Regions from separate parts of the Pseudomonas sp. NPDC089996 genome, predicted to be linked through region 2. Evidence: riboswitches for the same ligand, from Rfam matches in the RefSeq annotation. Region 2 holds a riboswitch; the other holds the start of a gene.
What was found. Region 2 has a riboswitch for cobalamin ahead of ACIPW4_RS13580 (ABC transporter substrate-binding protein). Riboswitches for the same ligand answer to the same signal wherever they lie in the genome.
Positions count from the first base shown of each region.

Region 1: linked by a shared signal. The riboswitch ahead of ACIPW4_RS21545 (CbtB domain-containing protein) and the one ahead of ACIPW4_RS13580 (ABC transporter substrate-binding protein) in region 2 are both predicted to bind cobalamin.

Region 1 is NZ_JBIVGA010000013.1:93,979-104,844, reverse strand. It holds partial or broken gene ACIPW4_RS21585 (PAS domain-containing protein) at 1-27, shown strand, start outside; gene ACIPW4_RS21580 (methyl-accepting chemotaxis protein) at 70-564, shown strand; gene ACIPW4_RS21575 (transporter substrate-binding domain-containing protein) at 539-3,823, opposite strand; gene ACIPW4_RS21570 (response regulator) at 3,837-4,451, opposite strand; gene ACIPW4_RS21565 (DUF1272 domain-containing protein) at 4,666-4,908, opposite strand; gene cobM (precorrin-4 C(11)-methyltransferase) at 4,970-5,722, opposite strand; gene ACIPW4_RS21555 (cobalamin biosynthesis protein) at 5,753-6,145, opposite strand; gene ACIPW4_RS21550 (CbtA family protein) at 6,163-6,855, opposite strand; gene ACIPW4_RS21545 (CbtB domain-containing protein) at 6,863-7,048, opposite strand; cobalamin riboswitch at 7,158-7,380, opposite strand; cobalamin riboswitch at 7,451-7,662, shown strand; gene cobW (cobalamin biosynthesis protein CobW) at 7,763-8,830, shown strand; gene cobN (cobaltochelatase subunit CobN) at 8,834-10,866, shown strand, end outside.
Region 2 is NZ_JBIVGA010000006.1:355,783-366,648, forward strand. It holds gene ACIPW4_RS13535 (TonB-dependent receptor) at 1-565, opposite strand, end outside; gene ACIPW4_RS13540 (DUF2946 family protein) at 634-1,044, opposite strand; gene ACIPW4_RS13545 (ParA family protein) at 1,159-1,935, opposite strand; gene uvsE (UV DNA damage repair endonuclease UvsE) at 2,169-3,191, opposite strand; gene ACIPW4_RS13555 (hypothetical protein) at 3,256-3,735, opposite strand; gene ACIPW4_RS13560 (GNAT family N-acetyltransferase) at 3,845-4,354, shown strand; gene ACIPW4_RS13565 (OprD family porin) at 4,340-5,686, opposite strand; gene ACIPW4_RS13570 (ABC transporter ATP-binding protein) at 5,705-6,493, opposite strand; gene ACIPW4_RS13575 (FecCD family ABC transporter permease) at 6,490-7,503, opposite strand; gene ACIPW4_RS13580 (ABC transporter substrate-binding protein) at 7,503-8,513, opposite strand; cobalamin riboswitch at 8,622-8,823, opposite strand; gene ACIPW4_RS13585 (DUF1624 domain-containing protein) at 8,852-10,018, opposite strand; gene ACIPW4_RS13590 (TonB-dependent receptor) at 10,210-10,866, opposite strand, start outside.

The sequences.
Region 1 (10,866 bases), on a different contig from region 2:
TTCGCAAGCGACATCACCGCCCAGGTCACTACCCAGCAGAGTGCTGCAGAAGCGGCCCATGCCAGTTCGGTGCAGAACGATGCCAGCGCGCGCAAGGGGACCGAGGTGGTGCAGCAGACCGTGGAAGTCATCGAGCAGATTTCCCAGGAGCTCAATGATGCCGCGCGCAGCATCGATGCGGTGAGCAAGCAGTCCGATGTGATCGGCCAGATCGTGCTGACCATCCGCGGTATCGCCGACCAGACCAACCTGCTGGCATTGAACGCCGCCATCGAAGCGGCGCGGGCCGGTGAGCATGGCCGTGGCTTTGCCGTGGTTGCCGATGAGGTGCGCAGCCTGGCGGCGCGCACCAGCAAGGCGACACTGGAGATTGTCGATGTGGTGCGGCAGAACCATGACCTGTCGCTGACCGCCGTGGCCAGCATGCAGTCGAGCCTGACGCGGACCGGCCGAGGCGTTGCCCTGGCCAACGAGGCGGGGACGGTGATCATGGAGATCCAGCAAGGCTCCCGTCACGTGGTCGACGCCATCAGCCAGATCAGCTCGACGCTGCAATTGCACTGAGGGTATCGCCCAGCTCCTGCAACAAGGCCTGCAGGCTTGCTTCCAGCTGCAGGCGCAAGGTCTCCGTCGGCAGCCCTCGGTCATGGGCGTGTTCGATGGCCTCGCACGCCTTCACGACCCCGCGTACCCGCAGCATCCTGGCGCCCCCTTTGATGCGATGGGCGAGGGCGCGCAACGTGTCAGGGTCACCCGCGCCACCCAGCGCTTGCAGCGCGGCAAGGTCTTCACGGGCGCTTTGCGTCAGTTGTTCGAGCAGGCGCCTGGTCAGCTGCTGGTCATCCTGAGTCAGGTGGCGTAGCTCGTTCAGGTTGAATCCGCTCGGCCTGGACGCTGCCAGCGGCTCGCCCGTGCGCGCGTGCGGCACGTGCGGCAGGTGAGCCTTCAGTGTCTGCAGCCCGATGGGCTTGAACAGGCAGTCGTCCATGCCACTTTCCAGGCAGCGTTGACGTTCTTCGGCCTGGGCATTGGCCGTCACCCCGAGAATGCTGCAGGCGGGCTGTCCGCGTTCCTGCTCCAGCTGCCGCACCTTGCGGGCCAACTCATGGCCGTCCATCACCGGCATGCTGCAGTCGGTGATGACCAGGTCGAATGCGTGCGCTTGCCACAAGGCCAGTGCCATTTCGCCATTTTCGGCCAGTGTCGCCTGATGGCCGAGGCTGTTTAGCTGCTTTTCCAGCAGCATCAGGTTGGCAGGGTAGTCATCGACCACCAGAACGTTCAGTGGCCCGCTGTCGGTTTCGCGGGCGGGCGTTTTTTGCTCCACGGGCGCTGGCGGTGCGCTCAGCGACAGCGACATCTGGACCACTACGCGCGTGCCGACGCCTTCCACACTTTGCAGGTCCAGCCTGCCCCCCATCAGTTCGGCCAAGGTCCGGCTGATCACCAGCCCCAGGCCTGCGCCCTGGCTTGCCCGAGGGCCAGCGGCCTGGGTGAAGGTGTTGAACAGCCGGGCCTGATCCTGGGTGGCAATGCCGATGCCGGTGTCGCTCACGCTCAGCTCGATCAGCGCGGCGTCGCCTGATACCGAGGTTTTGCATGTGAGACGGGCCAGTACTTCGCCGCGATCGGTGAACTTGATGGCGTTGCTCAGCAGGTTTGAGAGGATCTGCTTGAGCCGCAGCGGGTCGGCCAGGACCCAGCGTGGCTCGTCGGGCAGTTCGCTTTGCAGGTGCAGGCCCTTTATCCGTGCGTTGCCGTCGAAAACGCGCAGGGTGCCGCGCACCAGGTCGACCAGGTCGATCGCGACTGGCTGCAAGGTCATGTGCCCGGTTTCGATACGCGAGATATCCAGGATGTCACCGATCAGCCCGAGCAGGCCGATGGCGGAGTCGTGAGCGGTCTGCAGGGTCTGGGTGTCGCAGCGACCAGAACGGTTGTCCTCCAGCGCCAGTTCCAGCAGGCCGATCACCGCATTCATGGGGGTGCGGATCTCGTGGCTCATGGTCGCCACGAAAGCGCTTTTGGTCTTGCTGGCCTGTTCGGCCTCGTCCTTGGCCTCGCGTAGCTGCTCCAGCAGGCCGCGGCTGAACGCCAGTTGTGTCTGGAGTGCGCGCTGAGCCTCGGTGCGCTGGTGGATCAGCTTGCGCAGGTAGCTGTTCCAGAACACCACGCCCGCCAGCAGCAGGGCAGACAGCACCAGCACTTGCAGGGCCAGGGTGCGGTAGTTGCGCCACGGGCTGTCGCTGACCAGGGTGCTGGTACGCCAACGGTTGACCAACTGCTCCAGCTCTTCAGGGGGGATACTCATCAACGCCTTGTCGAGGATGGCCTGCAGCTGTGGCTGGTCAGGCGCCACGGCAAAGGCGGCGACGCCTGGCTCGTCGTCCAGGACACTGGCGATACGCAGGCGCCCGTTGAACACCTGGTTGATGTAGTACGAAGCATTGATATGGCTGCTGAAAGCAGCGTCAGCATCACCGTTGGCCACCGCTTCCATCAGGCCAAGGGGATTGTTCACCATGACCAGTTTCGCCTGTGGAAAGCGCCGCAGGACGTCGGCACGCAGGTGTGAGCCATGCAACAGGGCAATGCGCTGGCCGTCCAGGTTCCCGGCCAGCAGCGCCGAGGGTGCCTGGTTGCGAGTCACCAGTACTCTGGGGCTGACCAGATAGGGGCGCGTGTAACGCAGCTGCGACTCGCGTTCTGTACCGTAGCCCAGTGCCCCGATCATCTGGGCCTTGCCTTGGGCGACTTTCTCGACCATCTGCTGCACCGAGTGCTGTTCGATCAGCTTGAACTGCAGGCCCGTGCGCAGGCTGATCTGTTCGAGCAGGTCGACGGTGATGCCGCTGACATGCTGCTGGGCGTCGTTGAACGTAAGTGGGGCAAGGGCCGTGTCTACCAGCACGGTCACCTTCGGGTGGCGGGAAATCCAGTCCGTTTCTTCATCCGTCAGGGCTGACAGGTGGCGTTCCAGCAACAGGCTGGTATTGCCACTGCTCCAGCGGCGCAGAATATTCAAGCGCTCACTTTCGGTGATCCTGGCCATGGCGGCATCGACCAGGCGGCGCAGTCGCGGGTTGCCATTGGCGAAAGCGAAGGCGAACTTGCCGGGTTCCATCTGGCTGAAGTGGTCGATCTTCACTCTGCCCTGGTAGCTCTTGCCTATCAGGAAATCGGTACTGATGGCATCGCCCAGATAAGCGTCCGCCCCACCCATCTCGACCGCTGCCAGCCCCGCGAGCGTCGAGCGATACAGGCTCAGTTGTGCCTTGGGGTAAAGTGCGCGGACGGTCTCGCCCGGCAGGTAGTGGTCGACCATCGCCAGGCGCAAGCCTGCCAGGTCCTTGCCATCCTTCAGCAGGCTGTCCGCGCGCGTCACGATCACCGGCAGGTCATCGGCGTAGGGCAGGCTGAGGCTGAGCTGGGCATCGGCCGCTTCAAAGGCATTGGAGCTGCCCAGCAAATCGATCTTGCCAGCGCGCAACGCGGCAATCGCTTCATGGCGGCTGGCGTAGCGCCTGACGTCGACGGGTACCCCCAGTTGTTCGGCGATCAGCCCGGCATAGTCGGCAGTGAGACCCTCGTAATCAGCCAGGCTGACGTTGATTTCGAAGGGCGGGTAATCCGGCCGCGAACTCCCCAGCACCAGGCCACCGCGCTGTTGTAGCCACTGGCGGTCGGCAGCATCGAGCGGCAGCGGTTGTGCGGCACTGGTGGCGCGTGCCAGCAGATGCCGTGGTTCGCCGTCGGCGAGGGCCATGAACGGGCCGCAGGCAAGGGTGATGAACAGGGTCAGGCCGGCCAGCACACGTTTCATGGTGCCCGGTCGCTCAGTTGACGTGGTTGCGTTTGGCCAGGTCAACCATTTCCACCAGTGACTCGGTCTTGAGTTTTTCCATGATGCGGCCGCGGTAGGTGCTGATGGTCTTGGCACTGAGGTTCATGCAAGTGCCGATGTTCTTGTTGTTTTCGCCGCGGGTCAGACGTCGCAATACTTCCATTTCGCGATTGGAAAGGCTGCCCAGGCGCTCCGGCTCGCTCTCCAGGGTGTTGCTGTTCACCGACATCTGCGGAAAGGTGGAGTAGCCCTTGATCAAGGCTTTGAGGGCGAAGACCACGGCCTCGAGGTCTTCGCCTTTGGTAACGAATGCACCGATGCCGGCATCCAGACAGCGGCGTACGTAAAGATCGGTGGCTTGCCCGGTCAGCACCATGATTTTCGGTGCTGGCTCCTGTTGCTGCAGGCGCTTGATGACTTCCATGCCATCCAGGCCGGGGAGCCCTATGTCCAGCACCACTACATCCGGGCGCAGGTCGCGCACTTTCTGCGCCACTTCACTGCCATTGTCGACCTCGCCGACGATACGAAAGCGCTCACGCTCGAGCAGTATGCGCAAGGAAAAACGGACGATGGCATGATCATCAACGATCAGCACGGTTGTCATGTCACTAACTCCTGTCGGAATGTGGTCGGTTTCCTGAAGCATTCAGGAATACGTCTGCAAGCTTTTTCTGCTGTGCGGCACGATACGACCATTCCGGATCCGTGGTAATGGCGAGTATAGATGTGTTGAACAAGCGAACCGGTATTGTGGAAATTTCCTACAAGATAAGTGTTACAGGCATCGTCGCAAGAGACGATACCCGTGTTGGCGAGGGTCAGGCGCAGGGCGGGTGAGGCTTGAGGACGCGCTGGGTAGAGGCGGGGTTGTTGCTCAGGGCAGGGCCCACCCGCGTCGGGCGTGCCAGCAGCTGGCCGCCGCAATTCGGGCAACGCCCCTGCAGGCGGCTGTCAGCGCAGTTGCGGCAAAAGGTACATTCGAAAGAGCAGATCATGGCGTCAGGGCTGTCGCCCGGCAGATCGGCATCACAGCACTCGCAATTCGGGCGTAGCTCCAGCATGGGTATCCCTCCGGTCGGGTGGAAAGCGCAGTCTGCTCCGCCTCTCATCGCCTTGGCAATGCTAGTCGCCGGGACGGTACAGGTGGGCGTGGCCGGCGCGGTACAGCGCCGATTCGCTGAACGGCGCATCGCCCAGCACATGGCCGACAAGAATCAGTGCGGTGCGACGAAAGCCCTTGCTGGCAACCTGTTCGACAATATCGGCCAGCGTCCCGCGCACCCAGTCCTGGTCTGGCCAAGTGGCACGATGCACCACCGCGACCGGGCAGTCGGTGCCGTAGTGAGGCAGCAGTTCTTCTACGATGCGTGGCAGGTGCTTGACCCCGAGGTGGATGGCCAGGGTGCTGCCATGGCGGGCCAGGTCAGCGAGCTGTTCGCCTGCGGGCATGGGTGAGCTGTCGCCGTAGCGGGTGAGGATGACCGTCTGCGCGACTTGCGGCAGGGTCAGTTCACAGCCAAGCAGCGCTGCACTGGCGGCGGTGGCCGTGACCCCTGGGATGATCTGGTAGTCGATGCCCAGTTCGCGCAGATGCCGGATCTGCTCGCCAATGGCACCGTACAGGCTCGGGTCACCACTGTGCACGCGGGCCACGTCGTGGCCCTTGGCATGCGCGGCACGGATGGCGTCGATGATCTGTTCGAGGTGCAGTTCGGCGCTATTGATGACTGTCTCGGCCTGATGGCCCTCGAGCACCGCTGCGGGTACCAGGGAGCCTGCGTAGATGATCACCGGGCACTGACGGATCAGGCGCTGGCCCTTGACCGTGATCAGTTCCGGGTCGCCGGGGCCGGCGCCGATGAAGTAGACCGTCATGGCAAATCCTTGGACAGATGAAAGAAGCGATTATCCGGCGCAGGCCAGCGCCAGGGTAGCGGGGCCGAGCACCTGCCGCGCTACCCGGAGCGTGGCGCTTGTGTGGCTGAGGCTGGCCAGTGCCAGTGCCGTGCTCTCGGCTACGCCCCAGCATCCGCTGTGCGCGTAGGCGACGGCCGAGCGGTGGCTGAGCAGTGGCTCGAACGCCAGCAGTTGCCCCGCTTCGAAAACCACCAATGGCAGTGCGTGACGTGCAGCGAGCTGTTGCAGGCCTGGTTCATCGCCTTTGCCGGCGATGCTGGCAATGCCACGAAGTGCTGCGGCGCTCAGGCCATGCCGCTGCAGCACTTCCTGCAGCAAGGTGTCCAGGGCCTCCACCGGGCAGCCGCGGCGGCAACCGAAGCCGGCGTACAGCGCCGGCATGGGTAGGGCGATGGCCATCAGGCGTGGCTGGAGCGGCGATACAGCCAGGCGCTGAGCAGGCCCAGGGCTACCCAGAACACTGCGTTGGTCAGCCAGGACGCGATCTTGAATTGAGCTTCCAGGGCTTGCGGGGCCAGGCTTTCGTGAACCTCCGGCTGCGGCGCGCCGATCAGGTGCGGTACCACCAGCAACACGGCGCCCAGTGCCTTGAGCACCCCATGGCGTGCAAACACCAGCAGTGCCAGGCCCAATGCGGTCGCGGCTGCAGTGCCGATCCACCAGCTCTGGCGCTGACCGAGGTCGGCGGCAGCCGTCCCTGGCAGCTCTGGTGGCAAGCCCAGGGTGGGCGCCAGGCAGAACACGGCGAAGCCGGCCAGCCCCCACAGCGCGCCGGTACTGGTGCGCCCCGGTTCGCGCAGGCTGTAAAGGGCGGCGAGGATCAGCGCGAAGCCGACGGCCACCACCAGATTGCCACCGGTGGTCGAGAGGATGCGCTGCCAGCCATCTTCGGGCGACCAGGCTTCTTCGCTGTGGCTGTGGCCAGCGACGGCCTCTTCGCCGTGGTTATGGTGTTCGGCGGCAGGGGCGGCCGATTCGTAGGTTTCCGCCTGGAGGATCAGCGGTGCGACCCAGAAGCTTTGCAGCAGGGTCAGCAACAGGGCGGCGAGCAGGCCGCTGAACCCGGCAGTGCGGGCGATACGCTTGATCATGGCAGCCTCAGTGGCAAGGGAAGGCGGCGCTGTGGCGGGTGTCGTGCGCGGCGTTGTGCACGGCTTCGATGTGCGAGAAGCCGGCAAAGTAGACCAGGCACAGGCCGAGCAGGCTGGCGCCGACGGCGATGACCACGCGCTGGCTGAGGGGGACGGGCGTAGCGATGCTGTGTTTGGCACTGGTGACGGGCATGACGCGTTCCTCTGCTTTGCTTTTTTATAAAGACAATGGGGCAATGGACAAGCGCGGCAGCCCCGGGTGCGAGGCGCCCGGGGGAATGCGACAGCGCCCGCCCACCGCGGGGTGTTCATGAACGACAGGCCGGTCTCCGGGCTTGCGAGGAGGAGCAGGGCTCCTTTGAAAGCATCACCTTCCCATGCCGGACTGCGTGGCACAGTGGTCTGGACGCTTCGCTCGCTTACCGTTGCGGGGGCAGCACCGGATTTGCCCGGCCCTGGCGAGGGCCTGCGACGCACCGATTTCCCGTTTCACCCCATAGGGGCACCTGACGCAAGGCGTAAGGAGAGCACGGGGCGAGAGTGCCGTCAAATGGTTGCTGAACCATCATTCGGTTGACCACCCGCCACCCCCCGCGTAGCCTTGCGGCTTCGAGGTTCTTCGGCCATGCCGAAGCTAAGACGGGAACGCGGTACACGCCGCGGCTGCCCCCGCAACTGTAGGCACCGATAACGGATCGACACAGCCACTGCGCCCAGGCGCGGGAAGGCGTCATCCCGCCAGATGCTTCCCCGTGAAGCGCTGGAACGGTGCAAGCCAGGAGACCTGCCTCGAGACGATTTCGACTTTCAACCGGGCGGGGTGATCCGGTGGCGAACGAGCCCGGCCGGCCTGGCCTGTGGCTTTACGTCCCGTGTGCCCGCGCCAACCTGCCAAGGGCAACGCGACATGAAAACACTGGCCAAGCTCCCCGTCACCATCGTCACCGGCTTCCTCGGCTCGGGCAAGACCACCTTGCTCCGCCACATGCTCGACAACGCCCAGGGCCGCCGCATCGCGGTCATCGTCAATGAATTCGGCGAACTTGGCATCGACGGCGAAATCCTCAAGCAGTGCAGCATCGGCTGCACCGAGGAAGAAGCCAGCGGCCGTGTCTATGAACTGGCCAATGGCTGCCTGTGCTGCACCGTGCAGGAAGAGTTCTTCCCGGTGATGCGCGAACTGGTCGCCCGCCGCGGCGATCTCGATCACATCCTCATCGAAACCAGCGGCCTGGCGCTGCCCAAGCCGCTGGTGCAAGCCTTCCAGTGGCCGGAAATCCGCAATGCCTGCACCGTTGACGCCGTCATCACTGTTGTCGACAGCCCGGCCGTGGCCGCCGGCACCTTCGCCGCCTACCCCGAGCAGGTCGACGCGCAACGCAAGCTGGACCCCAACCTGGACCACGAATCGCCGCTGCACGAACTGTTCGCCGACCAGCTGGCCAGCGCCGACCTGGTGGTACTGAACAAGGCCGACCTGATCGACGCCGCAGGCCTGGCCAAGGTCCGTGCCGAAGTGGCCGAAGAGCTGCCGCCCGCGGTCAAGGTAATCGAGGCCAGTCGCGGCCGACTGCCGCTGGACGTGCTGCTGGGCGTAGGCGCCGAGTCCGAGGCGCACATCGATGGCCGCCGCACCCACCACGATTCCCACCATGACGGCGACGATCATGACGATCACGATCACGACGCCTTTGACTCGATCTCCATCGACCTGCCCGAAGCCGACGAAAGCCTGCTGCTCGATGCCCTGACCCAGCTGGTCGTGGAGTTCGGCATCCTGCGCGCCAAAGGCTTTGCGGCCATCCCTGGCAAACCGATGCGTCTGCTGGTGCAGGGTGTGGGTACCCGTTTCGACAAACACTTCGACCGCGCCTGGCGCGCCGACGAGCCACGCATCACCCGCCTGGTGCTGATCGGCCAGGACCTCGACGCCGTGCAACTGGAAGCGCGCCTGCGCCAGGCCCTGGGCGCCTGACCCATGCACCTGCTGCGGACCCAGCCCGGCGGCTTCGTGCCGGACGACAGCATTGCCGACCTCGGCCAGACACCCGCCGACCTGGTGATCCTCTGCAGCGGCGACTCGCACCTGGCATTGCTCGCCGAGACCGCCGAGCAACTGCCGGAGGATTTCCCCAGCCTGCGCCTGGCCAACCCGATGCAGGTGCAGAACCATGCCTCGGTCGACCTGTATGTCGACGAGGTGCTGCGCCATGCCAAGGTGATCCTGGTATCACTGCACGGCGGCGTGGGCTACTGGCGCTATGGCGTCGAGCAATTGGTCGAACTGGCTGCGCGGGGTGTGCAACTGATCATGGTCCCCGGCGATGACCGCCCGGACCCGGAGCTGACAAGCCTCGGCACCGTCACCGGCGAGCCGGCCGAGCGCCTCTGGCATTACTTGCGCCAGGGTGGCAAAAGCAATGCCGTCAACCTGTTCAGGTGCCTGGCCAACCAGTGGTTGGGGCGCGATTATCACTGGGACGAACCGCAACCATTGCCAAGGACCTCGGTGTATCACCCGCGCACACCCGGCGCGCAACTGGAGGATTGGTACAGGCAATGGAACGCCGAATACCCGGTGGCGCCGCTGCTGTTCTATCGCTCACACCTGCAAGCCGCCAACACCGCATTCATCGACACGTTCTGCGAGCGCTTGCAGGCAGCCGGCCTCAATCCGCTGCCTATCGCAGTGGCCAGCCTCAAGGAAAGCGCCTGCCTGGAGCAGGTCGAGGCCTGGCTGGACGAAGTGGGCGCCGAGGTGTTGATCAATACCACGGGATTTGCCCTGTCCAGCCCGGAACGTCCCAACCTGCGCCCATTTCGTCGTGATATCCCGGTGCTGCAGGCTATCTGCGCGCAGGACAACCAACCGGGTTGGGAAGCCAGCGAGCAAGGCCTCGGTGCTCGCGACCTGGCCATGCACATCGCTTTGCCGGAGCTGGACGGGCGCATCATCACCCGCCCGGTGAGCTTCAAGGACATGGCCTGGCGCAGCGAGCGCAGCCAGTCCGACGTGGTCTGTTACCGCGCGCACCCCGAGCGCATGGACTTCGTCGCCGAACTGGCGCGGCGCTGGGTCGAGCTGTCGCGCCTGCCCAATGGGCAAAAGCGTGTGGCCCTGGTGCTGGCCAACTACCCGACCCGCGATGGCCGTATCGGCAATGGCGTCGGCCTGGACACCCCGGCAGCCGCCTTGAACATCCTCAAGGCACTGCAGGCCGAGGGGTATCCGCTGGCAGCGCTGCCAGGCAGCGGCACGCAACTGATTCATCAGTTGCTTGGCGGGGTCACCAACGACCTCGATCACCTCGACCAGCGCCCCTGCGCCCAGAGCCTGAGCCTGGCGGATTACCAGGCAGCCTTCGCGCGTCTGCCCGAGGCCAATCGCCGGGCGGTGCTGGAGCGTTGGGGGCCGCCCGAGCAGGACCCGATGTACCGCGAAGGCCGCCTGATGGTGGCTGGCCTGCGCTTCGGTCTGACCTTCGTCGGCATCCAGCCTGCGCGGGGCTATCAGGTCGACCCCAGCGCGGTGTACCACGACCCGGACCTGGTGCCGCCGCATGGTTACCTGGCGTTTCACTTCTGGCTGCGCCATGCCTTTGCTGCTGATGCCGTCATCCACGTCGGCAAGCACGGCAACCTGGAATGGCTGCCCGGCAAGGGCGTCGGCCTGTCTGCGCAGTGCTGGCCGGACGCACTGCTCGGCCCGCTGCCGAACATCTACCCGTTCATCGTCAATGACCCGGGCGAAGGTGCCCAGGCCAAGCGCCGTACCCAGGCGGTGATCATCGATCACCTGATGCCGCCGCTGACCCGCGCCGAAACCTATGGCCCATTGCGTCATCTGGAACAGCTGGCGGACGAATTCTACGAAGCACAGTTGCTCGACCCACGGCGCGCCCGCGAACTGCAACGCGACATACTGGAGCTGGTCAAGGCCAACCACATCGACCGCGAGTTGCAGCTCGAAGGCCAGCTGGACGATGCGGCGGTATGGCTGCCGCGCCTGGA
Region 2 (10,866 bases):
TGCCGAAGGCCACTTCCGAGTCGTCGTAACTGCCGTAGCGCACGCGGCCATCGATGATCTGCTGGTCGCGGCTGGCGGTCTTGGTGATGTAGTTGATCGAGCCGCCCACGGCCCCTGCGCCATGCAGGAAGGAGGAGGGCCCGCCAAGCAGCTCGACGCGGTCCAGCATCCAGGCATCCACCGGCCGCGTGGCGCTGCTGTAGCCGAGGTTGATGCCGTTGTAGAGCTGGCTGACCTGGTTCTGGGTAAAGCCGCGGTAGCTGACGAAGCCGCCGTAGCCGGGGTTGGCCGAGGCGTTGACGCCGGTCATGGCGTTGATCACATCCTGGCTGTCCTTGGCGCCACGTTCTTCAATGATGCGCCGGTCCGATACGCTGACCGAGGCCGGTGTTTCCCGTGCTGTGAGGCCTAGTCGCGAGCCGGTGTGGATCGGCTCGTCCAGTTGCACGCCGGAGGGTGCATCGCGGTCGCCATCGACGGTGGTGGCGCTGAGTTCGACGGCATCATCCGCCCAGGCGAAGGTGCAGGTGCCCATGAGGAGCACCAGGGAGGTATTGCGGAACATGTTGTTGGGTCTTCCACGCAAAGGTCATGGCTGACGGCGAGCACGCAGGCAGGCGCACCCGGCTGACGTCAGGCGAAATGATCGAGGGCTGCGGGGGTGTGGGCAGGGGGCGCGCGGGGCGTGAGGGCAGGGCGTTGGTAACGGGGCGGCGGTTGCGCCCAGCTGCGCACGACGATGGGCGAGGTGGCAGCGGTTTGTGCTGGGCCGAACCACCAACCGCCGCTGGCGAGCGGCACGGCCAGGCCGAACGAGGAGCACACCGGGCAGTCGAGCTGCGCCATGTGCGAGTCGCCACCGGCACTGTCGAGGTCGATGGCCACGCCATGCTCGCTGTTGATCGAGCAGTAACCGCCTTCCAGCCCGGCCAGGCGCAGCCCGCCCATCTGGCCGTGGTGCAGGCCGCACAGCAACAGGCTGAACAGGACGCTGGCGTAGAGCGTCCAGGCAGTCAGCGTGCGGGTGTGCCGGGTGAGGTTCATGGCGGCGAATCTATCACCCGGACGAACGGCAGGGTAGTCTTTTGAGTGCAGCGTCTGGGGGCTGCTTTGCAGCCCAATCGCGACGCAAGGCCGCTCCCACAGGGTTGTCGCAGTTCAGGCCGCGCGTTCGAGCACGTCCAACAGCTCGACGAATTCCTGCGCCAGTTTGTGGCGTGGCGCCATGTGCACCAGCGGTACCGAAACCTGGTGCGATTCGCGCATCTTGATCGAGCTGCTGAGGTACACCGGCAGCACCGGCAAGCCTTCATTGCGCAACTGTTCGACCAGGGTCTGGTGCAGCGCGGTGCGCCCGGCGAACTGGTTGACCACCACGCCTTCCACCTGCAGCGCCGGGTTGTGGTCCTGGCGCAGGTCCTCGACCTCGGCCATGACGCTCAGCAGCGCGTGGCGCGAGAAGCTGTCGCAGTCGAACGGAATCAGCAGGCGTTCGGCGGCCACCAGGGCGCTGAAGGTGTAGAAGTTCAGCGCGGGCGGGGTGTCGATGTAGATCCGCTCGTAGTCCTCGCCCAGCTCCACCAGCAGCTTGCGCAGCTTGTTGATCTTGAACTTGCTCTCCAGCTTGCTCTGCAGATCGCTGAGGTCGGGGCTGGCGGTCACCAGGTGCAGGTTGTCGTAGCGGGTTTCGGTGATCGCCACGCGGTGCTTCTTGCCTGAGGCGGTCACTGGCGAGAGGGTCTGGCGGAAGAAGTCGGCGATGCCGGCGGGGATGGCGTCGTCGGTCAGCCCGGTGAGGTAGTAGGTGGCATTGGCCTGCGGGTCCAGGTCGACCAGTAATGTGCGATAGCCTTCGGCGGCGCTGGCCGCGGCAAGGTTGCAGGCGATGCTCGATTTGCCGACGCCACCTTTCTGATTGAAAACCACACGACGCATGAGACGCTCATCCATGAAGAGGGAAAATGTCAGGTTGGGGTCAATCCTATGACTGAAACACGACAGATTTATGACAAGTCTTGAAACAATAGTTAAGTTCATCTTTTTTGAACTGCAAGCGGTCTGTTCCGGCCTCTTCGCGGGCAAGCCCGCATACAGATACTGCGCATCACTCGAGGGCAATGTTGTCCCTGTGGGAGCGGGCTTGCCCGCGAAGGCCGGAACAGGAGAACTCAGTTCGCCGGTTCGACATAGCGCCGGTAGTAGTCCCAGGTCGCCAGGTTCTTGTCCTTGGCCTCGAACATGATGTCGAAACGATCGACAAACTGCAGGGCGTAGCGGTTGGTCCAGTCGTTCCACATCTGCGCGCTGTGCGCATACAGGTCACGCTTGTTCACCTTCTCCAGCAACGCCGGGATGGTCAGCTTGCAGTCAGCGTCGAAGCCCAGCGCCATCAAACTCTCCGGCGGCTGTGAATAGTGCATGGTCGGCCGCACTCCGCGCCAACTGTCGATGACCCGTGCCACGCGCGGGTCGTGCGGGCTGATGTAGTCACCCTCGTGGATCCAGCAGTGGTGAATATCCAGCACTACCGGCGCAAGGTCGGCCAGTGCCAGGCAGTCGTCGACGCCATAGGTCTTTTCGTCGTTCTCGAAGGTGATCACGTTGCGCGCCACCTGCGACAACCTTGGCCACACCTGGCGCACACCGGCAGCGCCAAGGCGCCCGGCGATATGCACATTGCACTTGAAGTCCTGAAAGCGCTGGCCGAAGCCCATCATGCGGATCATGTCGGCGTGAGACTCGAATTCGGCCAGGCTGTTTTCCACCACCTCAGGGCGGTCCGAGCCGAGCACGCAGTACTGGCCGGGGTGGAATGACAGGCGGATGTCCTGCTCCTGGGCCAAGGTGCCGATGGCCGCGAAGCGTTCTGTCATCAGGGCCTGAAATTCGGCGTCGCCATAGATCGGCGCGACGCTGGGGTGGCTGTAGAGCGGCAGCAGATCACTGCTCAGGCGCACCATGTGCAGCGTCGGCGGCAGTTCGCCGACATAGGCCAGCAGGCGCAGTTGCGCATCGAGATTGTGCTGCACCAGCTCCAGCAGCTTGGCCCGGGCCGCTTCCCGAGTCGCGCTGGACAGCCAGCGCAGCGTAGTGGTGCGCGGGTTGAAAGTGCGCTCGATGGCCTCCAGCGCTTTCACCGACAGGCTGCGGTGAGGGTGGCGGTACATGCAGGCGAAGCCGAGGCGGGGCATGGTCGGTCTCCCAGAGGCAGGATGTTCGTTGGACCCGGCAGCCGGGTGAACGATCGGTTTGAAATCAGCTGCCCGGCTTTTCCAGGGTCTCCAGCTCTTCTTCAACCTGCTGCATGCGCTGCTCGGCCAATGCCTGGGTCTGCTTGTCCCGCGCCGTTTCGCGCATCAGCCCGGTGAGCTTGTCGCTCAGGCGCTTGCCTTCCTCGGTTTCTTCCAGCGCCTTGGCCTTGGCCGAGTCGCGGGTGGCGGCGACAATGGTGGCGAACTCGGCATCGCTGAAGTTCTTCTCACTGTAGAGCTTGAACAGGTCCTGGCGCTGGTCCTCGACGGTGAGGTGCTTGCGCAGGACGTTGCCGATCGTGGCTTCATCGAGCTGCGGGTGGGTGCGGGTGAGCAGTGTGGCCATGCGCTCGATGTTGTGGTCGTAGGCTTCCTGCAGCGGCAGGTTGGCCACAATCTGCTGTTCTCGGGAGGGCTTCTGGTCGCAGGCGGCGAGGGCGGTGATCAACAGCAGGGATAACAGCAACTTCTGGATGCGGGGCATGAGGTGGCCTTGGGCGCGTTTTGCAGAGAGGGGATTATAGCGGTGTCGGGTTGCCAGCCAGCAGTCATTGAGGTAGAAAACCGGTCGCTCAAGACAGGTCTGCAAGCCCATGACCCACTGGACCATCCAACCGCCGGCGCATGACGTTATCAACGAAGTCGTGGCCTTCATCGACAATGCCCGCCGCGGGCTGTTTCCGATGCTTGCCGATTCACCGTTGCCCAGGGACCTGGCCCATTTCGCCGAGACCTACCTGGAAGGCAATGGCCATTTTCTCGAAGCCCGCGACCAGGGCCGGTTGATTGCAGGTGTCGGTTACCTCCCCTACGACCACCGTTTCGCCCAGCTCGACTACCAGGGCAAGCGCGTAGTCGAGGTGGTGCGCCTGTTCGTGCTGCCCGAATACCGCCGTCATGGCCTGGCAGCGGCTTTGTTTGCCGCCTTGCGGGAGCACGCCCGCTGCGCTGACGTGGAATGCCTGTACCTGCATACCCACCCGTTCCTGCCCGGCGCGATCCGCTTCTGGGAGCGGCAGGGCTTTGCAGTGATCGATGTGGAAAACGACCCGGTGTGGCGCACGACGCATATGGAGCATTGGCTCATCTCAGAAACCGCCTGACAACGGCCATTCCACCGCCAGGCGGATCTGGTCCCCATCCAGCTCCGCCTGCGCCGAATTGCCCCGGTGCACGTTGTGCCGCAACGAGAACGTGGTGTCCTTGGCCTTGCCGCTCTGCACCACATAGCGTGCCTCGAGGTCGCGCTCCCAATGCTTGCCACCCTTGCCATACCCCAGGTAGGCATAACCGCCATTGGGGTCGACGTGGCTGCCGTCGATATCGAAGCCGCGTACATACAACGCGGTCAGGCTCAGCCCTGGCACGCCGTAGCCGCCCATGTTCAGGTCGTAGCGTGCCTGCCATGACTTCTCGTTCGGGGCGTTGAAGTCGGACATCTGCACGGCGTTGGCAATGTAGATGGCGCCGCGGGTGACGTAGTCGAACGGCGTGTTGCCATCCACCTGCTGCCAGCCAAGGCTGAAACTGTGCGGGCCTTGGCTGTAGCGCGAGACCAGGCTCCAGGTGGTGTTGTCGATACGCCCGGACAGCGCCTTGCCGGTGTCGGTGGTGCGGTACAGGTTGAGGTCCAGGGTCAGGCTGCGGCGGTCGTCCAGCGCATGGGTGAGGGTGCTGCCGAGGTAGTGCTGGTTCCAGCTGTCTTCGTAGCGCGAGGTGTACAGGCTGCCGCTGAAGGCGGCGCCAGGGTTCCACACCAGGCCGGCGAGGTCGAAGCTGTTGCCCTGGCGGCCATCGGAGTAGTTCACCACGAAGCCCTGGTCGTGGCTGGATGCGTTGCGGTCGGTGCTTTCGTTGAAGTGGCCGGCAACCAGCTTGAGGGTATCGATCTCGCTGCTGGTAAGGAACAGGCCCGTGGCCGTTTCCGGCAGCAGGCGGCTGTCGGAGGAGCTGAACACCGGCGTCTTCACCCGTTGTTCGCCATACGACAGCACGGTGTTGGACAGCCGCAGCTTCAGCGCCGCGCCCCCCCGGCTGTATTCGTTCTTCGGATGGCCGTCGTTGTCCAGGCCCAGCAGCCGCGCCTTGCCGGCACGGCCGCCACCACTGTCCAGTTGCACGCCCTGATAGGCGTGGGCATCAACGCCGACGCCGATCAGGCCCTGAGTGAAGCCGGACTGAAAGGTGCCCATCAGGCCGTAGGCCCATTCTTCTGCCATGCCATTGCGTTCGCTGCGCGGCTTGTAGGCATTGCGTGCGCCGCTGTTGCGCCCGCCGTGTTTGTAGTCGCGCTGGTCGTAGACGGTGCGGTTGAGGATGTTCCAACTGCTGTCTTCGACCAAGCCGTTGCTTCGTGACTGGGCCGAACCTGCCTGGGCGAACGGGGAGAGGATTGCCAGAGGCAAGGCGAGCACGGCAGTGGGGCGCAACAACATGCGGGAACTTCCTGTCATTCAAGGGGCGCGAAAACGCAGGATGCGCGCGCCGTCGAAGGGGTCGGTGAGGTAGTGGGCGTGTACGCCGAAGGTGCTCAGCAGGCGCTCGGGAGTGAGCACATCCAGCGGCTTGCCGAGGGCGACCAGGTGGCCTTTGTCGAGCACTGCCACGCGGTCGCAGGTCAGCGCTTGGTTGAGGTCGTGCAGGGCCACCAGGGTGGTCACCGGCAGTGCCTGAACCTGTTGCAGCAGGCTCAGCTGGTGCTGGATGTCGAGGTGGTTGGTCGGCTCGTCGAGCAGCAGCACCTGTGGCCGCTGGGCCAGGGCGCGGGCGATGTGCACGCGCTGGCGCTCGCCGCCGGACAACGAACCCCAGAGGCGTGCTCGCAGGTGCTCGGCATCGAGGTCGGTCAGGGCCTGCTCGACGATGGCGCGGTCTGCCTGGGAAAAGGGGGCCAGCGCCGACAGCCACGGTGTGCGGCCAAGGGCAACGGCATCGAACACGCTGATCGCATCCAGGGTGTCGGCCTGCTGCTCGACCAGCGCAATGGTTTGGGCGATACGCCGGCGCGGCAGGCGTGCCAGTGGCTCGCCAAGCAGCTGAACGCTGCCGGTACCCGGTGTGCGCAGGCCGGCCAGCAGCTTGAGCAGGGACGATTTGCCTGAACCGTTGGGGCCGACGATGGCCAGGGTTTCACCCGCCACCACGTTGAGCTCGATGTTGCACAGCACGGTGTTGCCCGACAGTTGCAGGCCCAGGCCGCGGCACGCGAGTGGCGCCAGTCGCGCGTTGTTCATGACCGTCATGGGCGCCCCCGTCGGCTGACCAGGATCAGGGCGAATACGGGCGCGCCGAGCAGCGCCGTGACCACGCCCACCGGGATCACCTGGCCGGGGATCAGTGTGCGCGACAGGATGTCAGCGGCAATCAGGAACAAGGCGCCGCCCAGGGCACTGGCCGGCAGCAATCGGCTATGGCCAGGGCCCAGCAGCAGGCGCAGGGCATGCGGGATGACCAGGCCGACGAAGCCGATGGCACCGACGATCGAGACCATCACCGCCGTCACCAGCGCCGCGCAGCTGATCAGCAGCAGCTGGCTGCGGCGCACGGCAATCCCCAGCGACGCCGCAGAGTCGGCGCCGAACGTGAAGGCATCCAGCGCCCGACGGTGCCACAGGCACACCACCAGCCCGAACAACGCCACCGGCACGGCCAGCCACACCGACGGCCAGCGCACGCCGCTGAGGTTGCCCAGCAGCCAGAACAGGATGCCCCGGGCCTGCTCGGCGGTGGCCGACTTGGTGATGAGGAAGGCGGTGAGGGCGTTGAACAACTGCGAGCCGGCGATGCCGGCGAGGATCACCTGGGCATTGTTGCTGTCCGGCCCGGCCGCACGGGCCAGCACCAGCACCAGGGCGAATGCTGCCAAGGCACCGACGAAGGCGCCGCCAGACATGCTCAGGGCGAAGCTGCCCAGCCCCAGCAGGCCGACCAGCACCGCGCCGGTCGAGGCGCCGGCGGAAAGGCCCAGCAGGTAAGGTTCGGCCAGCGGGTTGCGCAGCAACGCCTGCAGGATCACCCCACAAGTCGCCAGCCCTGCACCGCAGGCGGCAGCGACCAGCGAGCGGGTCAGGCGGTAGTTCCAGACGATGCCGGCATCGATCGGGTCGACCGGGTAACCGGCCTGCCACAGGTGGTTGGCCAGCACCTGGCAGACCACGCTCGGCGCCAGGTTGGTCTCGCCGATGGCGGTGCCGGCCAGCACGGCTGCCAGCAGAGCCAGCAGGGCCAGGGCGGTGTGTGACAGGGCTTTCATCACGGCGCCGCTTTACCGCTGGCGAAGGCCGCAGACAAGGTCTGCAGGCCACGGAACAGGCGAATGCCGGCCTGCATGGCGTCGGCGTCGAGGATGATGATGCGGTTGTTCTTTACCGCATCCATGTTCTTCGTCACCGGGTCGTTGTGCAGGAATTCCAGCTTTTTCTGGTAGTCGTCGGCAGGGAAGCGACGGCGATCCATGCGCGCGATGATCAGCCAGGTCGGGTTGGCCTTTGCCAGGGTTTCCCAGCCTACGGTCGGCCATTCTTCGGTGGACTCGACCACATTGCGCACGCCCAGGGTACGCAGCATGAAGTCGGCCACGCCCTGGCGCCCGGCAACGTAGGGGTCGATGTCGAGATCGGCGCTGGAGAACCAGAACAGTGCCGAGGTATCGGCCAGATCCTTGCCGTTCAGTTGCTGCCTGGCGCTCTCCAGGCGTGCCTTGAGGTCGGCATTGAGTGCGGCGCCACGGTCCTGCACGTCGAAGATCTCGGCCAGCTGGCTGACGCTTTTGTAGATGCTCTGGACCTGGAACGCTTGCAACCGGGTGCCGTCGGCACCGACCAGGTTGTCCTTGCCTTCGCAGTCCGAAGGCAGCAGGTAGGTGGGGATGTTCAGCTCGGCGAACTGCTCGCGGGTGGCGGCCACGCCCTGGGCGCCGACCATCCATTCGAACTGCACCGCGACCAGTTGCGGGCGCTTGCCGACCACCGCCTCGAAGCTCGGGTCGTTGTCGGCCAGTCGCGGTACCTTGGCATTCAGCGCCTGGTACTCGGGCAGCACGTTGTTGAACCACAGCGAGGTGCCTGCCAGCTTTTCGCCCAGGCCCAGGGCGTAGAGCATTTCGGTGCCGGCCTGGCCGATGGTGACCGCGCGCTCCGGCGCCTGGGCAAAGGTCTGCGGCACGCCACAGTTGTCGACGGTCAGCGGGTAGTGGGTGGCGTCGGCCTGGGCCAGGCCAGTAAAGCTCAAGGCGGTGAGCAAGGCGGTGATACGGGGCAGCATGCTGGGCGATCTCCTATCGGACAGTTCGGGTGAGGAACGCACGGACAGGCATCGCCGAGCCGCTGCTGGCGCAGGGGCAACACAGATGGCCATCCCGGACACCCCGCCGGTTGGTGAATGTTTGCCGGCAGGTCTCCTGACTGGTGCGTCGTCGCCCGGCTCCGGCCTTCCCGGATCGGTTGATCCAGTGGCATCGATGGAGCAGGCTCGGCACCTACAGTTGCGGGGGCAGTTCCGATTGGCACGCCTTGGGGCGCGCCCGGGATTCCCTATTAATTCCGTGGTGGAAACCGGCGGGCCGCATGTTAGACCATCAGGCCGCCGGGCAAAAGGCCAGATCAGAAGTACTTCAGCCAGCCGATGTCGCGCCGGCGCGCCTTGAGCCGGGCAAAGCCGCGCACCGGCAGGTACAGCGCCGCAGCCAGCAGTGCCGCGCTCAGCCACACCGCGCCAATGCCGTCGAAGCCGAAGTAGTCGCCGTGGTTGAGGCCCAACAGCGCCACGCAGGCCAGGTACAGCAGCTTGAGCACGTACAGGTGCAGCAGGTAGAAGAACATCGGCGCCGCGCCGAACACCGCCAGCGTGCTGATCCAGCGGGCGGGTCCGGCGCGCTCGAATGCCCGCAGCAACAGCAGGCCGCAGCCCAGGGTCAGGGCCAGGAACAGCAGCGAGGGTGGGTATTTGGTGATGTTGAAGAAGCTCATCAGTGTTTGGGTGACGGTCGGGTAGCTGCTCCACGGCGCTTCGCCGTAGCCGTTGTAGATGCGCAGCACCATGAAACCGAGCAGGGCGATGACACCGGCCATCAGCAGGCGGTGCTGGCGCTCGCCGGCGTCGCTGCCACGGGCGAACCAGGGGCCGAGGCCGTAGCCCAAGGCAATCACGCCGATCCACGGCAGCACCGGGTAGGAAGTGCGCAGGCGCAGGGTATCGGAAACCTCTAGCCAGCCCCGGTCATGCAGGATCGCCCACGGCACGTGCAGGGCCGATTCCACACCGAAGTGCAGGCCATCGAGCAGGTTATGGCCGGCGATGATCAGCGCGCCCAGGGCGAGCAGGGCAGGGCGCGGCAGCCACACCAGCAGCGACAAGGCGATCATGCTCACGCCGATGGCCCAGATCACCTGCATGTAGACCACGCTCGGCGGCAACTGGAAGGTCCAGGCGAAGTTGACCAGGGTGAACTCCAGCACCACCAGGAACAGTCCGCGCTTGAACAGGAACGTCGAGACATCGCGGCGGCCCTGGTACTTCTCGCCATACAGCCAGGCCGACAGGCCGGTGAGCAGGACGAACACCGGGGCGCACAGGTGGGCCAGGGTGCGGCTGGCGAACAGCGACGGGTCGGTGACATCGATGGTCATCGGGTCGCTGACCTGGCGGTGCAGGAAGAAGGTTTCGCGCACGTGGTCGAGCAGCATGAACAGGATCACCAGGCCGCGCAGGGCATCGATGCTCTGCAGGCGCTGGGTGAGCAGGGTGGGGGTGGCTGAGGCGCTGGTCATGTGAGGAGGTCGCAGGCAAGAATGAATGTCAAATGAAACGTTATCTTATAACTATTTTATTGGTTTTTGATAGTGGTTTTTGTGTTGCCTGTGCTGGCCTCTTCGCGGGCAAGCCCGCTCCTACAGGTTCACCACCCTTTCCAGGTCAGAGGTACTCCTGTGCGGGCTTGTCCCGCGAAGAGGCCATCAGCTCAGAAGCTGTAATCCACGGTGGCAAAGTACGACCGCGGCGCTCCCATCACCCACTGTTCGCCACTGAACACCGACGCCACATACTCCCGGTCGAACAGGTTGTTCACCTGCAACCCCAGACGCACATCCGGCAACACCTGCCAACCAATGTTGGCATCGACCACGGTATACCCCGGCGCACGCTGGCTGTTGGCCGTGTCGGCATAACGCTCATCCACATACCGCGCGCCGATCCCGGCCTCCACCTGCTGGCCGAAGCCCTTGCTCAGCCACAGGTTGGCCGCGCGCCGCGGCACATTGGCCGGGCGGTTGCCGGCACGGTCCTGGGCCGCGCCATCGACCACGTCGTCGAAGTCATCGTATTTCGCCCGCACCAGCGAGGCATTGGCCGACACCTGCCACTGCTGCCCCAGAGCCAGCTCCAGCGACGCCTCCAGGCCATCGGAGGTCTGCTGCCCGGCCTGCTGCGCCTCGTGGGTGACAGGGTCATCCACCAGCAGCTTCTTCTTGACGATATGGAACGCCGCCAGCGTCCACTCGCCACGGCCCTCCCAGAAGCGCTGCTTGAGGCCCAGCTCGGTCTGCCTGGCCTCGGTCAGGTCGTAGTGCATCTGCGACGAGGCGAGGCTGACCAGGTTGTCCACGCCGTCCTCGCT